2 regions of the Citrobacter braakii genome follow, and region 1 is predicted to be linked to the other one. Evidence: predicted binding sites of a transcription regulator. Region 1 holds the regulator's gene; the other holds the start of a gene.
The links. Region 1 encodes PurR, which represses purine synthesis genes. Its sites were predicted from a motif close to CANGCAAACGTTTGCNTG; they were not measured.

Region 1 (7,986 bases):
GGCGACAAAAACCACCAGCAAAACCAGCACCAAAACCGCTTCCTCTTCTAAACATCGTACTGCCGCTCCGGCAAAGTCGACTAAAACAGTAAACCGTCGTGGTAAAAACACCGCAGCACAAACCGCTGCCGTTACCTGGACTGAAAAATGCACGCCGCGCAAAGGCCATAAGCCGCGCTGTGTAAAAGTGAAAACCACCGCACCAACGACGCTGGCTGACGCGCATAAAGTGAAAGTGCAGAAAGCCACTAAAACCGCCATGTCCACGCTGATGAACCAAATCGGCAAGCCTTATCGCTGGGGCGGCACCTCACCAAGAACCGGGTTTGACTGCAGCGGTCTGGTCTATTACGCCTATAAAGATTTGGTGAAATTCCGCATTCCACGTACAGCGAACGAAATGTATCATCTGCGCGATGCTGCGCCGATTGAACGTGGCGAACTGAAAAATGGCGACCTGGTATTTTTCCGTACCCAGGGGCGTGGAACTGCCGATCACGTTGGCGTTTATGTTGGCAACGGTAAGTTTATTCAGTCACCGCGCAGCGGCCAGGAAATTCAAATCACCTCTCTGAGTGAAGATTACTGGCAGCGCCACTATGTGGGCGCTCGTCGGGTAATGACGCCAAAAACAATTCGTTAAAAACTTACCCTACAGTACATGCTGTAGGGTAAGTTCTTCTTTTGCATAACCTTTCAATTTGCTACCCTATCCTTACTCACAATGAGGCTATTGTGTGTACTCAATATAAATAATAAGGAGAGAAGCAATGTCGTTTGAATTACCTGCATTACCGTATGCCAAAGATGCTCTGGCACCGCACATTTCTGCCGAAACGCTGGAATATCACTATGGCAAACACCATCAAACTTACGTGACTAATCTGAACAACCTGATTAAAGGCACGGCGTTTGAAGGCAAATCACTGGAAGAGATCGTACGTAGCTCTGAAGGCGGTGTATTCAATAACGCAGCACAGGTATGGAACCACACGTTCTACTGGAACTGCCTGGCACCGAACGCAGGTGGCGAACCTACCGGTAAACTGGCCGAAGCAATTGCCGCCTCCTTTGGCAGCTTTGCGGATTTCAAAGCGCAGTTCACCGATGCCGCTATTAAAAACTTCGGTTCTGGCTGGACCTGGCTGGTAAAAGGAACGGATGGCAAACTGGCTATCGTTTCCACCTCCAATGCAGGTACACCGCTGACCACCGACGCGACGCCGCTGATGACCGTTGACGTATGGGAACACGCCTACTACATCGATTATCGCAATGCCCGTCCTGGCTACCTGGAAAACTTCTGGGCGCTGGTGAACTGGGAATTTGTTGCGAAGAACTTCGCAGCATAAAAAAGATGACGCAGAAGGAGAACCCTTCTGCGTTTTAGCATTAATTCGCGGTAGTGAAAGCCTCTTCAGGCTGTTTGCGCGCCGAGATAAAGACCAGCAGCAGCGCAAGCCCCGCCACAATTGCCCCCATCACCGGAACAAAGCTGTAGCCCAACCCACCGGAAATCACCGCCCCACCGGCTGCGGCACCCAGAGCATTCCCCAGATTAAACGCGCCAATGTTGACTGACGATGATAATCCAGGCGCTTCGCTGGCAACACGCATCACGCGCATCTGCAACGGCGGAACGACCGCAAACGTCGCTGCCCCCCAGACCACCATACTAACTGCCGCACCCAGCTCATTACGCGCCAGGAAAGGAATGGCCAGCATAATAACCATCAGCAGCAGTAAAAAGCCTTTCAGCGTACCGTTGACGGAACGGTCAGCCAGTTTGCCACCAAGATAGTTACCGATTGAGAAGCCAACGCCAATCAGCACCAGCATACCGGTCACAAACGCCGGTGTGGCATGGGTGATCGTATGTAACACTGGTGAGATATAGGTATAAAGCGTGAACATCGCCCCGGCTCCCAGAACGGTCGTCAGCAGCGCCGACAGCACCTGCGGACGCATAAGTACCGCCAGTTCGCTACGGACATCCGGGCGCTCTCCCGCCCCACCTTTGGGTAATGAGAAGAACAGGCTGACCATGGCGATGACGCCCAGACCCGCCGTTGCCATAAACGACATACGCCAACCGATGGTTTCACCAAGCCAGGTCGCCGCAGGAACACCGCCGATATTGGCAATGGTCAACCCCATAAACATGGTTGCCACGGCGCTGGCCTGCTTATGTTTGGGTACTACGCTTGCAGCGACAACGGAGCCAAGACCAAAAAATGCCCCATGGTTCAGACTGGTCAAAATACGCGATAACATCAGGGTGGTGTAATCCGGCGAAATAGCCGAAAGCACGTTGCCCAGCGTGAAAATCGCCATCAGGAATATCAACGCATTACGTCGCGCACGATGGGACAGCAGTAATGTCATCAGCGGAGCACCCACCATCACCCCAACCGCATACGCGCTGATTAACATTCCGGCCGCGGGAATCGAGACATCCACACCTTTGGCAATGACGGGCAATAATCCCATTGGCGAAAATTCAGTGGTGCCAATGCCAAACGCGCCGATCGCCAGCGCCAGTAAAGGATAATTGAGTTTCATATTTCGACTCCGTAACGTCGAGCCGGGGCGCGACATAAAATAAGAGTCAAAAGCATGACATTGATCGCAAAATTAATAAAGTTAACAAAATTGCAAAAGACTTTTGCTTATTCGCAAACAATCGACGGGAAAGGCAAGCGGAAAGGATGAGGGAGAGCGAACTCCCTCGGGGGAAATCAATGCAGCGCTGCGGTCAGGCCACCCGCGACGATCAAACCCAGAACAATAATGGTAGTCACTAACGAAAATTTCAGATCGGTGCTCATCAAGTTTTCTCCTTTTTATTCCCACACAAAAAGTGATATTGCGCATTTTTACACACTTGAAAGCAAAAATCTCTCACGATTTATATTGATAACTGCTTTTAACTCTTCCCCTTTTCGTTAAGATCAGACAAAATTCCACGCTTACTTGATTAGCGTACCGGCCATTGACCCCTTCCTGACGTTCCGTGTCGTTTTCCCGGCGTGCCGCAACCCTTACGTTGCGCTAAGGGTGTGTTAAGGCAAACGTTTACCTGGAGTATTCTCAGGAGCTTAGGATATGGTCTGGAGTGAGATGTAATGGCAACAATTAAAGATGTAGCGAAGCGAGCAAACGTTTCCACTACAACCGTATCACACGTAATTAACAAGACGCGCTTTGTCGCGGAAGAAACGCGTAATGCTGTCTGGGCGGCGATCAAAGAGCTGCACTATTCTCCGAGCGCCGTGGCGCGCAGCCTGAAGGTGAATCACACCAAGTCTATTGGCTTGCTGGCCACCAGCAGCGAAGCGGCCTATTTCGCTGAAATTATCGAAGCCGTTGAGAAAAACTGTTTCCAGAAAGGCTATACCCTGATTCTGGGTAACGCATGGAACAGTCTCGAAAAACAGCAGGCTTATCTGTCAATGATGGCGCAAAAGCGCGTTGATGGTCTGCTGGTGATGTGTTCTGAGTATCCGGAGTCGCTGCTTTCGATGCTCGAAGAGTACCGCCATATTCCGATGGTCGTCATGGACTGGGGCGAAGCTAAAGCCGACTTTACCGATACGGTCATTGATAACGCCTTCGAAGGCGGTTACATGGCGGGTCGGTATCTGGTAGAACGCGGTCATCGTGAGATTGGCGTGATCCCAGGCCCAATGGAGCGTAATACCGGAGCCGGGCGTCTGGCAGGCTTTATGAAAGCGATGGAAGAAGCGCTGATTAAAGTTCCTGAAAACTGGATTGTGCAGGGCGATTTTGAGCCTGAATCGGGCTATCGCGCCATGCAGCAAATTCTGTCACAGTCGCATCGTCCGACCGCCGTCTTCTGCGGTGGCGATATCATGGCGATGGGTGCGCTGTGCGCCGCTGACGAGATGGGACTGCGCGTACCGCAGGATGTCTCGCTCATCGGTTACGACAACGTGCGCAACGCCCGCTTCTTCACGCCGGCTCTGACGACCATTCACCAGCCTAAAGATTCACTGGGGGAAACGGCCTTCAACATGCTGTTAGACCGTATCGTGAATAAACGTGAAGAGTCGCAGTCTATCGAGGTTCATCCGCGCCTGGTAGAACGCCGTTCCGTTGCCGACGGCCCGTTCCGCGATTACCGTCGTTAAGACTGTGGTGCGGGAGCCTCATCGGGCTCCCGCAACCATTCCTTATTCAGCGTTTCACTATCCCCTAAATAGTCCAGCAGCCAGCTCAATGCCGGCGATGTATCGTTCTGTTGCCATGTCAGGCAACATGCGGCATCAGGAAATGGATTCTCCAGCTGTAGCGCGACCCATTTGCCGCTATCAATCCACGGTTTGGCAAAATGCGTCGGTACCATGCCCACGCACAGACCTGCAGATAAACAGGTAGCAGAAGATTCCCAGTCAGGCACCACAACGCGCTTTTGGTTATCCAGCAGCCAGGTAATACGCTTAGGAAGCGTACGCGACGTGTCTTCACGCACCAGCGACGGCCAGTTGCGCAACGTATCGTCGCTTAGCGGTCCGGGCATTGACGCCAACGGATGATGGCTTGCCACCACGCAGCTCCAGCTCAGCATTCCCATGTCGCGGAAGGTATAGCGTCCCCCCACCGGAATCGCCTGCGTGGCGCCGATTGCCAGCTCAACGCGCCCATCGGACAGCGCATCCCAGACACCGTTAAACACCTCCTGGAAAACCAGCAGTTCGACATCATCAAAATGACGATAGAAATCCACGATCATCTGTCGGGTACGATCCGGGCGGACAATGTTATCTACCGCGATCGCCAACTGCCCGCGCCAGCCGTTGGCAATTTGCTGACATTGCTGGCGGGTGATCTGCATTTTTTTGATAACAGAGCGGCCTTCTTTGAGAAACCATGCACCGGCAGGCGTCAATTCCACATCCCGATGGCGTCGCTCAAAAAGCGGCACCGCCAGCCACTCTTCCAGTTGACGCACGGTGTAGCTTACCGCCGAGGGTACGCGGTGCAACTCCTGCGCGGCCGAACTAAAGCTACCGTTACGCGCAACCGCATCCACAACTTCAAGTGAATATTCCGACCACATATTCTGCCCACAAAAAATTTGAAATCAGTAAGCAAATATTAGCGTTTCACAGCAAGAATTACACTCACTACACTCAGCGGCATTGTTCTACTGCTAAAAAAAGAGAAATGATGATGCAACCTGGGAAAGGATTTTTAGTCTGGCTGGCGGGTCTTAGCGTACTCGGCTTTCTGGCAACGGATATGTATCTGCCCGCCTTCGCCGCAATTCAGTCCGATCTGCAGACACCTGCATCTGCCGTCAGCGCCAGCCTTAGCTTATTCTTAGCGGGTTTTGCCGTCGCGCAACTTCTGTGGGGGCCGCTCTCTGACCATTATGGCCGCAAGCCAGTTTTGCTTCTGGGTTTATCCATCTTCGCGCTGGGCAGTTTGGGCATGCTGTGGGTTGAAAATGCCACCGGTCTGCTGGTACTGCGCTTTGTTCAGGCCGTTGGCGTTTGTGCGGCATCGGTTATCTGGCAGGCGCTGGTCACCGATTATTATCCTTCACAAAAAGTAAACCGCATCTTTGCCACCATTATGCCATTGGTCGGGTTATCCCCGGCATTAGCGCCGTTATTAGGCAGTTGGATCCTGGTACATTTTTCCTGGCAGGCCATTTTCGCCACCCTGTTTGCCATTACTCTAATCCTGATGCTTCCGGCTCTGCGCTTAAAACCAACAGCTAAAGCACGCGACGACAGCCAGGATAAACTGACTTTCGCTACCCTGTTGCGCTCAAAAGTTTACCGCGGAAACGTGCTGATTTATGCCGCCTGCTCCGCGAGCTTCTTCGCGTGGCTGACGGGTTCCCCGTTCATCCTCAGCGAAATGGGCTACAGTCCGGCGGTGATTGGCCTGAGCTATGTTCCACAAACCATCGCTTTCTTAATTGGTGGTTACGGCTGCCGCGCTGCGCTGCAAAAATGGCAGGGCCGTCAGTTGCTGCCCTGGTTACTCATTCTGTATGCCTTTAGCGTAGTGGCCACCTGGGCAACCGGCTTTATTCACCATGTTGCGCTGGCTGAAATCCTCATCCCATTCTGCGTTATGGCGATTGCCAATGGAGCAATCTACCCTATTGTTGTGGCTCAGGCGTTACGTCCTTTCCCACAGGCTACGGGACGCGCAGCGGCATTGCAGAACACACTGCAACTGGGTTTATGCTTCCTGGCAAGCCTTGTGGTTTCCTGGTTGATCGCCACCCCGCTGCTCACCACCACCAGCGTGATGCTGACAACGGTGCTGCTGGCGGCCGCGGGTTACAAAATGCAATCGCAGAAGGCTAACGCCCCGCACACAGATGATCGGGCGCAAATTGCCCACGGTGAGTCTCACTAGTAATCACCCTTGATAATTGATTAGCCTGCTAATATTTATTGGTTGAATCGTCAAAAATTCAGGCCTATACTGATTTCCAGTTGTTAAAAAAACGATAATTGTTATGTGTTAACGGGGACAAGAACGTTCCCGTTTTCCCATGGATGGTCTTTTCGGCAAGGGTTCCTCCCTTCCTCTGTTCTACGTCGGATTATAGATTCGCGGATTAATTCCGTGAGAGTTCTCACAAAGCCCAAAAAAGCGTCTACGCTATTTTAAGGTTCTGATCACCGACCAGTGATGGAGAAGCTATGAGTTCATCGTGTATAGAAGACGTCAGCGTACCGGATGATGACTGGTACCGCATCACCAATGAATTATTAAGCCGTGCAGGTATTACCATTAATGGTCCGGCACCGGCAGATATTCGCGTAACGAACCCCGATTTTTTCAAACGCGTACTGCAGGAAGGATCGTTAGGGTTGGGCGAAAGTTATATGGATGGCTGGTGGGAATGCGACCGGCTGGACATGTTTTTTTGTAAAGTCCTGCGCGCCGGTCTTGAAAACCAACTCCCCCGCCACTTTAAAGATACGCTCCGTATCGCCACGGCTCGCCTGTTCAATTTACAGACCAAAAAACGTGCGTGGGTCGTCGGCAAAGAACACTACGATTTGGGCAACGATCTCTTTACCCGCATGCTGGACCCTTATATGCAGTATTCCTGCGCCTACTGGAAAGATGCCGATACCCTGGAATCTGCCCAACAGGCGAAGCTAAAAATGATTGCCGAAAAACTGCAGTTGAAGCCAGGCATGCGGGTGCTCGATATTGGCTGCGGCTGGGGCGGCTTATCCCAGTTTATGGCGTCACAATATGGCGTTAGCGTGGTGGGCGTGACCGTTTCGGCAGAACAGCAGAAAATGGCGCAGGCGCGTTGTGCGGGGCTGGATGTCACAATTTTGCTGCAGGATTATCGCGACCTGAACGACAAATTTGATCGCATTGTCTCCGTTGGCATGTTTGAGCATGTGGGGCCGAAGAACTACGCGACTTATTTTGAAGTGGTTGATCGTAATTTAAAACCCGACGGTCTCTTTTTGCTGCATAGCATCGGCTCCAAAAAGACCGACAATAACGTTGATCCGTGGATCAATAAATATATCTTCCCGAACGGCTGTTTACCGTCAGTTCGCCAGATTGCCAACGCCAGCGAGCCGCATTTTGTGATGGAAGACTGGCATAATTTTGGCGCGGATTACGATACAACGTTGATGGCCTGGCACGAGCGTTTCATGAGATCCTGGCCTGAAATCGCCGATAACTATACCGAACGCTTTAAACGGATGTTCAGCTATTACCTGAACGCCTGCGCCGGTGCGTTTCGTGCTCGCGACATCCAGCTGTGGCAGGTGGTTTTTTCCCGCGGCGTTGAACACGGCCTGCGCGTTCCCCGCTAATCGTTATCACCCCCGTGCCAACGGGGGTTTTACACTCTGGCTTAGGCTCCCGCCTCACCCGTTACGTTACTGATGGCGCTTTCACGCGCCGCCAGTACGCGCTCAACGGTATCAACCACCGCCTGGGTTTGAGGATCGATTTCGATAT
Region 2 (7,986 bases), 1.2 Mb from region 1:
ATTAAAATGACCAGACGCGCCGACCGCTTGTTTCAGATTGTACAAATCCTGCGTGGCAGGCGAGTGACAACGGCGGCGCTGCTGGCAGAACGTCTTGAGGTTTCTGAACGGACGATTTATCGCGATATCCGCGATCTCTCTTTATCCGGCGTGCCCATTGAAGGTGAAGTGGGCAGTGGATACCGCTTAATGGCGGGGTTTGATCTGCCGCCGTTGATGTTAACGCATCGCGAATCAGAAGCGTTAATGGTAGCGATTCGGTTGCTGAAAACATGGGGCGGGGATTCACTCTCACAGGCGCTAGAATCCGCGCAGGAAAAAGTGCTGGCGATATTGCCGCCAGAGTGTCGGCGCAGAGCCGAGCAAACGCGGGTTTTCGCGCCAGATTTTGGCAATCAGCCGCATTCACGCAGTGCTTTTGATCTCATACATCGCGCGGTTTCGGCGCAGCAGGTGCTGGCGCTGCATTATCGCGACGAGTCCGGGAATCTCTCCTGGCGCGACGTTCAGCCGCTGGGGTTATTTTTCTGGGGTGAGCACTGGTTGCTGGTTGCCTGGTGCGAGAAACGTGACGATTATCGCTGCTTTCGCGTTGATCGTTGTCTGAAGATCACGCCGCTCGACAGGCATTTTCGTGAATCTGCAGATCGCTCGCTAAGTGACTTTTTACGTAAAGTACGCTGTGAAGACCAGCCATAAAAAAGCCAGCGGTTAAGCTGGCTTGTCTGCGATAAATTGGCAGGATTAGAAGTTGTAACCTACGACCAGGTAACCACCCCAACCGGTAGATTTCGCGCTGAAGTCGCCTTCGCCCCAGTTCAGAGTATCTCCACCTTTCCACTGGCCGCCGTTATGGAAGTAACGCGCTACTACGGAGTAGTGCCAGTGATCGTAGTTCAGCGCCAGGACGTGGCTGGAAGCGATAGAGTTGCTGGTGCGGTTCGGATCATCACCCAAATCGGAGCCCCAGTCGAAGTTGGTGAAGCCGATGTAGGTCAGTTGGCCGCCCCAAACTTGGGTGATCGGCACAAAGTATTTCACTTTGAAACGGTAGCCATCCCACTCGTTTTCGTTGGATGCGCCATAGTTCTGCCACTGGTATTTAGCATACACGTTCAGGGACAGACCCATCGGCAGACCGGTATCGATATCGGTACCCAGACCCATATACCAGGTGCTCTGGCGGCTGGCTTTGTTATCACCCATATCGTAGATGTAGTTGTTGGCGAAATACCATTCTTTGAACGGACCAAAGCTCAGGTCAGCACCGGTCAGTTTATCGATGGAGAAACGCGGTTCGATTTCCATAAACAGCGGGGAACCGTCAGACCAGATGCCTTTATCGTTGCCGTTACCCCAGTCGAAGGTTTTCGGAATATCGATGTAGCCATAGAAGTCAAACCAGTCTTTTTTGGCAAACGCTTCGTATTCCAGATAAACGTCGTTGTTCAGTTTCGGGGAGAAACGGGTGTGGTAGCTACCCACCACGTTGACGCTCTGGTGCCACCAGTCGGACAGATATTGCGGTTTGTCATTTTCTGCAGCGTTGGCAGTAAAAGACGAGGAGAGCGCCAGCACTGCACCGGCTGCAAGTAATGTTTTTTTCATATGTATGCCACTGTTTGAAATCCCTTTCGGGAGTGAAAAAGGCGCAAATTGCGTTTCTAAATATTTCGTGTTTCTTCGGAGCCTATTATAAAAATCATTGTTCACAAAAATATGTGTTGTTTCACAGTTCTATCATTTACGTAATCGATTGCGTTCACGTTTGCTTACTTTAGGCGGCGAATTGTACTGGCTCCCATGAATGTTGCCAAGTTTTACCAGAAATATCGGTTATGTCAGGTGAGTAACAAAACGGGCCGGAGTGATGTTGCGGAACGCACAAAACGTCCCGCAAAAAAGTTTATTGATTAACAGGCTGGATGTCGTGGATACGAACAAATCCTAACTGGTCCGGAGAGAGGCCATTTATCTGCAGCGGAATGTCTACGTCGCTGGGAGCAAGGATACTTGCCGGGGCAGTTACCAATTGGTTCTGAACGTTCGCTTCCTGATAGTTATCCGTGGTGCCCTGAATTTGTCCATACTCGACGGTGGCGCTAAAGGCGGGTAAAGGCGTAGTGGATTCACCTTGAATACGTAATGTGAGCCGCGTGCCGTCGGCGTTCGGCGCAATATTGACAAGTGACATCCGTAACATGCCAATCTGGCTGTCCAGTCGGGCTGGTGTATTGGAACCCGGCAGCAGATAGGCTCCACTGGTTGATTTGGCATTCAACATATTTTGTTGTGTAATTTTTACCGTTTCCTGATTTAGCTGTGTCATCTCTTTATTCAACGTGCTAACGCTTTGATGCATCTGGCGTACTTCGCTTTGCTGTGCGCATGCGCTAAGACTAAAGAGACTTCCCACCAGGAGAATTCTTAGGTAACGTCTTGTCATTGTGATTACTTCCTTCATTGTCGCGATAGCATAATGGTAGTGCGCACCGAGCACGAAGGCATCGATCCTTTGTCTCAAAAGCGCTGTGCCTTTGTTGTCACGCCAGTTCAGGGTAAAATAGATTTCTGTTAACCACTGAGGACAGGACGCCGTATGCATTGCCCATTCTGTTTCGCCGTAGACACTAAGGTAATTGACTCTCGTCTTGTAGGCGAGGGCTCCTCAGTACGCCGCCGTCGGCAGTGTCTGGTCTGTAACGAACGTTTCACCACTTTTGAAGTGGCTGAACTTGTCATGCCGCGCGTTGTGAAAAGCAACGATGTGCGTGAACCCTTTAATGAAGATAAGCTGCGCAGCGGCATGCTCAGAGCGCTTGAGAAACGTCCGGTCAGCTCAGATGACGTCGAAATGGCGTTGAATCATATCAAATCACAACTGCGTGCGACTGGCGAGCGTGAGGTGCCGAGCAAGATGATCGGCAACCTGGTGATGGAGCAGTTGAAAAAACTCGATAAAGTCGCCTACATCCGCTTTGCCTCGGTTTACCGGAGTTTCGAAGATATCAAAGAATTTGGCGAAGAGATTGCTCGCCTACAGGACTAAGCCATGCAGGATGAATTGTACATGGCGCGCGCGCTGAAGCTTGCTGCGCGCGGACGTTTTACCACTCACCCCAATCCCAACGTGGGCTGCGTGATTGTCAAAGATGGGGAGATCGTCGGTGAAGGGTATCATCACCGCGCGGGTGAACCGCATGCCGAAGTCCACGCTCTGCGCATGGCTGGAGAAAAAGCGCAAGGGGCGACTGCCTATGTAACGCTTGAACCCTGCAGCCATCATGGTCGTACTCCCCCGTGCTGCGATGCGCTGATTGCCGCAGGAGTGTCACGTGTGGTTGCAGCGATGCAGGATCCCAATCCGCAGGTAGCAGGTCGTGGTCTCTACCGTTTGCAGCAGGCGGGCATTGACGTCAGTCACGGGCTGATGATGAGCGAGGTTGAGCAGCTTAATAAAGGCTTTCTCAAGCGTATGCGTACGGGATTCCCCTACGTGCAGCTTAAACTTGGTGCGTCGCTTGATGGGCGTACGGCGATGGCCAGTGGTGAAAGCCAGTGGATAACCTCGCCACAGGCGCGTCGCGATGTGCAACGATTACGGGCGCAAAGCCACGCCATCTTAACCAGCAGCGCTACGGTGTTGGCTGACGACCCTCAGCTTACCGTGCGTTGGTCGGAACTTGGGGAGTCAACCCAGGCGAGTTACCCGCAGGAAAATCTGCGCCAGCCTATCCGCATTGTTGTTGATAGCCAGAATCAGGTCACGCCGGAACACCGTATTGTGCAACAGCCTGGAGAAACCTGGATTGCCCGGACAAAAGATGATCCTCGTAGTTGGCCGGAGACGGTGCGCAGCCTGAAGGTGCCGGAACATAACGGGCATCTGGATCTGGTGGTGCTGATGATGCAACTGGGCAAGCAGCAAATTAACAGCATTTGGGTTGAAGCAGGTCCAACGCTTGCGGGCGCGTTATTACAGGCCGGTCTGGTCGATGAGCTAATCGTGTATGTTGCGCCTAAACTGTTAGGCAGCGAAGCACGAGGATTATGTGTGCTTCCAGGCCTTGAGAAACTGGCTGACGCCCCCCATTTCAAATTCAACGAAATACGCCATGTAGGTCCGGACCTTTGCCTGCATTTAGTGGGCGCATGATCTCCCGGTTCGAAAGGGAAGCAGCGCACAGATTATTATGATAAAATCCGCCCCCCTGCGGGGTCTAGTGAATCCGAAGGAAGAATATGAACATTATTGAAGCTAACGTTGCTACCCCGGACGCTCGCGTCGCCATCACCATTGCGCGTTTCAACAACTTTATCAATGACAGCCTGCTGGAAGGTGCGATCGACGCCCTGAAACGTATTGGTCAGGTTAAAGATGAAAACATTACCGTCGTTTGGGTTCCGGGCGCGTATGAGCTGCCGCTGGCAGCCTCAGTACTTGCAAAATCCGGTAAATACGACGCGGTGATTGCGTTAGGTACGGTGATTCGTGGTGGTACCGCGCACTTCGAATATGTGGCTGGCGGTGCAAGCAATGGCCTGGCGCAGGTCGCTCAGGACAGTGGCATTCCGGTAGCCTTCGGTGTTCTGACCACCGAAAGTATTGAACAAGCCATCGAACGTGCTGGCACTAAAGCCGGCAACAAAGGCGCAGAAGCTGCACTGACTGCACTTGAAATGATTAATGTATTGAAAGCCATCAAGGCCTGATTTTTGTAAGGGGAAATCCGTGAAACCTGCTGCTCGTCGCCGCGCCCGTGAGTGTGCCGTCCAGGCGCTCTACTCCTGGCAGTTGTCCCAGAACGACATCGCTGATGTTGAATACCAGTTCCTGGCGGAACAGGACGTAAAAGATGTCGACGTTCTGTATTTCCGTGAACTGCTGTCCGGGGTGGCGACTAACAGCGCGTACCTGGATGGATTAATGAAGCCTTATCTGTCTCGTCTGTTGGAAGAGCTGGGTCAGGTAGAAAAAGCCGTGCTGCGTATTGCGCTGTTTGAACTGTCTAAACGTAGTGATGTGCCGTACAAAGTGGCCATCAACGAAGCGATTGAACTGGCGAAAACCTTCGGCGCTGAAGACAGCCATAAATTCGTGAACGGCGTACTGGATAAAGCAGCACCTGTGATTCGCCCCAACAAAAAGTAATCCCGAGGCCGGCTGGATGGTGGAACTTGTTTCCGCTGCCCCCGGCTTTTTCTTTTTTTTCTGCTGAGGCATAACGTATGGCATGCGGCGAATTTTCCCTGATTGCCCGTTATTTTGACCGCGTAAGAACGTCTCGTCTTGATGTCGAAACCGGTATTGGTGACGATTGCGCACTTCTGAACATCCCTGAAAAACAGACGCTGGCGATCAGCACCGATACGCTGGTGGCAGGTAACCACTTCCTCCCCGACATTGATCCCACCGATCTCGCCTGGAAAGCGCTGGCGGTGAATTTGAGCGATCTGGCGGCGATGGGAGCCGATCCTGCGTGGCTGACGCTGGCGCTCACGCTGCCTGACGTCGACGAAGCCTGGCTTGAAGCCTTCAGCGATGGCCTGTTTGAACTCCTCAATTACTATGATATGCAGCTGATAGGTGGTGACACCACGCGTGGGCCACTGTCGATGACGCTGGGTATCCACGGCTACGTCCCTGTTGGACGGGCCTTAAAACGCTCCGGTGCGAAACCAGGGGACTGGATTTATGTGACCGGTACGCCGGGCGACAGCGCGGCCGGGCTGGCGATTTTGCAGGATCGCTTGCAGGTGGCAGATGCAAAAGACGCAGACTATCTGCTTAAACGTCATCTGCGTCCAACGCCGCGTATTTTGCAGGGACAAGCCCTGCGCGATCTGGCCAGTGCGGCTATCGATATTTCCGACGGCCTGATTTCCGATCTGGGGCATATCGTCAATGCCTGCGGCTGTGGGGCGCGGGTTAACGTCGATGCGTTGCCATACTCTACGGCATTTGCCCAACACGTTGAGCCGGAACAAGCCCTGCGCTGGGCGCTCTCGGGTGGTGAAGATTATGAGTTATGCTTTACCGTACCGGAAATTAACCGTGGCGCACTGGACGTGGCGCTGGGAAATCTCGGCGCATCGTTTACCTGCATTGGGCAGATGAGCGCGGACGTGGAAGGCATTCACTTTACGCGCGACGGAAAACCCGTCACGTTCGACTGGAAAGGATATGACCATTTTGCCGCGCCTTAAAAAAGATGTCGCCAAAAGCCGCCTGAGTATGCGCAATCCGTGGCACCTGTTGGCCACCGGTTTTGGCAGCGGGCTGAGCCCAATTGTTCCAGGCACGATGGGATCGCTGGCGGCGATCCCTTTTTGGTATTTAATGACGTTTCTGCCGTGGCAGCTGTATTCACTGGTGGTCATGTTGTCTATCTGTATCGGCGTTTATCTGTGCCATCAAACGGCGAAAGATATGGGCGTGCACGATCACGGTAGTATTGTCTGGGACGAGTTTGTCGGGATGTGGATAACCCTGATGGCGCTGCCGACCCACGACTGGCAGTGGGTCGCCGCCGGATTTGTGATTTTCCGTATTCTGGATATGTGGAAGCCGTGGCCGATCCGTTGGTTCGATCGCAACGTGCATGGCGGTACGGGGATCATGATTGATGATATTGTGGCCGGAATACTCTCCGCCGGAATTTTGTATTTTATCGGCCATCACTGGCCGGTAGGTATCATTTAAATAGGTTTGCCGGATGGCAGCGTAAACGCCTTATCTGGCCTGGAAACACGATGGCGGTTTCGTAGGCCCGATAAGCGTAGCGCCATCGGGCAATGCCAGATTATTTAAATCCGACCACCGGATGCTGTTTGTACGGCGTTTCCAGCTCGGCAATCTGCTCTGGCTTCAGCGTCAAATCCACCGCATTAAGTAACTCATCCAACTGTTCCTCGCGCGAAGTGCCGATAATCGGCGCTGCCACACCCGGTTTGCTTAGCAGCCAGGCCAGCGCAACCTGCGCACGCGTTACGCCTAATTCCTCACTGACACCGGTCAGCCGCGCGGCAATTTGCGCGTCGTTTTCATCGCTGTCACTGTATAAATTTTTACCGACTTCATCAGAAACCAGACGTGCGGTCGTTTCTCCCCAGGGGCGCGTCAGGCGACCACGCGCCAGCGGACTCCATGGGATCACCGCGACGCCTTCCTGATAGCAAAGCGGCAGCATTTCGCGTTCTTCCTCACGGTAGATCAGGTTGTAGTGATCCTGCATGCTAACGAACTGCGCCCAGCCGTGTTGTTTCTGTAAGGCCAGCGCCTGAGCAAACTGAGACGCGTGCATGGATGAGGCGCCAATATAGCGAGCTTTACCGGCTTTCACTACGTCGTTAAGGGCTTCCAGCGTTTCTTCGATAGGCGTATTGTAATCCCAGCGGTGAATTTGCAGGATGTCCACATAGTCCATACCCAGGCGTCTGAGGCTATCGTCGATTGAGCGTAAGATTTGTGCGCGGGATAATCCTTCCGCTAAATCATCAACCTGGTGAAAAACCTTGGTGGCGACCACGACATCTTCGCGGCGGGCGAAATCACGCAGCGCGCGGCCGACAATCTCTTCGCTGCTGCCAGCGGAGTAGCTGTTGGCGGTATCAAAAAAGTTAATGCCGCCTTCAAGAGCGTGTTTGATTATCGGGCGGCTGCTTTCTTCAGGTAGCGTCCAGGCGTGATTGCCGCGATTGGGCTCGCCAAACGTCATGCAACCCAGGCAAAGGCGGGAGACCCGTAGGTCGGTTTTTCCTAAGGTGTTGTATTTCATTAATCCACTCCTGCTATGCTCGTGATGAGTTAAGCATAGCAGGAGCGGGGAGGGGATTATGCCAGCCAGGCCTTGATTTTGGCCTCAATTCCGGCGGCATTAAGTCCCAGTTCGGCGCGAGCCTCGTCCTGAGTCCCCTGCGGGATGAAGAAGTCAGGCAGGCCAATGTTCAGCACCGGAACAGGCTTGCGATGGGCCATTAGCACTT

Region 2: a site for PurR is predicted at 1,746-1,763, ahead of GFC06_RS22300 (nucleoside-specific channel-forming protein Tsx). Genes of this name have one in related genera too.

Annotation. Positions count from the first base shown of each region.
Region 1 covers NZ_CP045771.1:3,553,766-3,561,751, forward strand. Annotated here, with positions in the region: gene GFC06_RS16610 (C40 family peptidase) at 1-643, shown strand, start outside; gene sodB (superoxide dismutase [Fe]) at 771-1,352, shown strand; gene GFC06_RS16620 (MFS transporter) at 1,393-2,562, opposite strand; gene cydH (cytochrome bd-I accessory subunit CydH) at 2,739-2,828, opposite strand; gene purR (HTH-type transcriptional repressor PurR) at 3,126-4,151, shown strand; gene punR (DNA-binding transcriptional activator PunR) at 4,148-5,080, opposite strand; gene punC (purine nucleoside transporter PunC) at 5,194-6,399, shown strand; gene cfa (cyclopropane fatty acyl phospholipid synthase) at 6,690-7,838, shown strand; gene GFC06_RS16650 (riboflavin synthase) at 7,880-7,986, opposite strand, start outside.
Region 2 covers NZ_CP045771.1:4,711,699-4,719,684, reverse strand. Annotated here, with positions in the region: gene GFC06_RS22305 (helix-turn-helix transcriptional regulator) at 7-699, shown strand; gene GFC06_RS22300 (nucleoside-specific channel-forming protein Tsx) at 745-1,608, opposite strand; gene GFC06_RS22295 (SadB/YajI family lipoprotein) at 1,907-2,446, opposite strand; gene nrdR (transcriptional regulator NrdR) at 2,600-3,049, shown strand; gene ribD (bifunctional diaminohydroxyphosphoribosylaminopyrimidine deaminase/5-amino-6-(5-phosphoribosylamino)uracil reductase RibD) at 3,053-4,156, shown strand; gene ribH (6,7-dimethyl-8-ribityllumazine synthase) at 4,243-4,713, shown strand; gene nusB (transcription antitermination factor NusB) at 4,733-5,152, shown strand; gene thiL (thiamine-phosphate kinase) at 5,230-6,207, shown strand; gene pgpA (phosphatidylglycerophosphatase A) at 6,185-6,703, shown strand; gene yajO (1-deoxyxylulose-5-phosphate synthase YajO) at 6,804-7,778, opposite strand; gene dxs (1-deoxy-D-xylulose-5-phosphate synthase) at 7,835-7,986, opposite strand, start outside.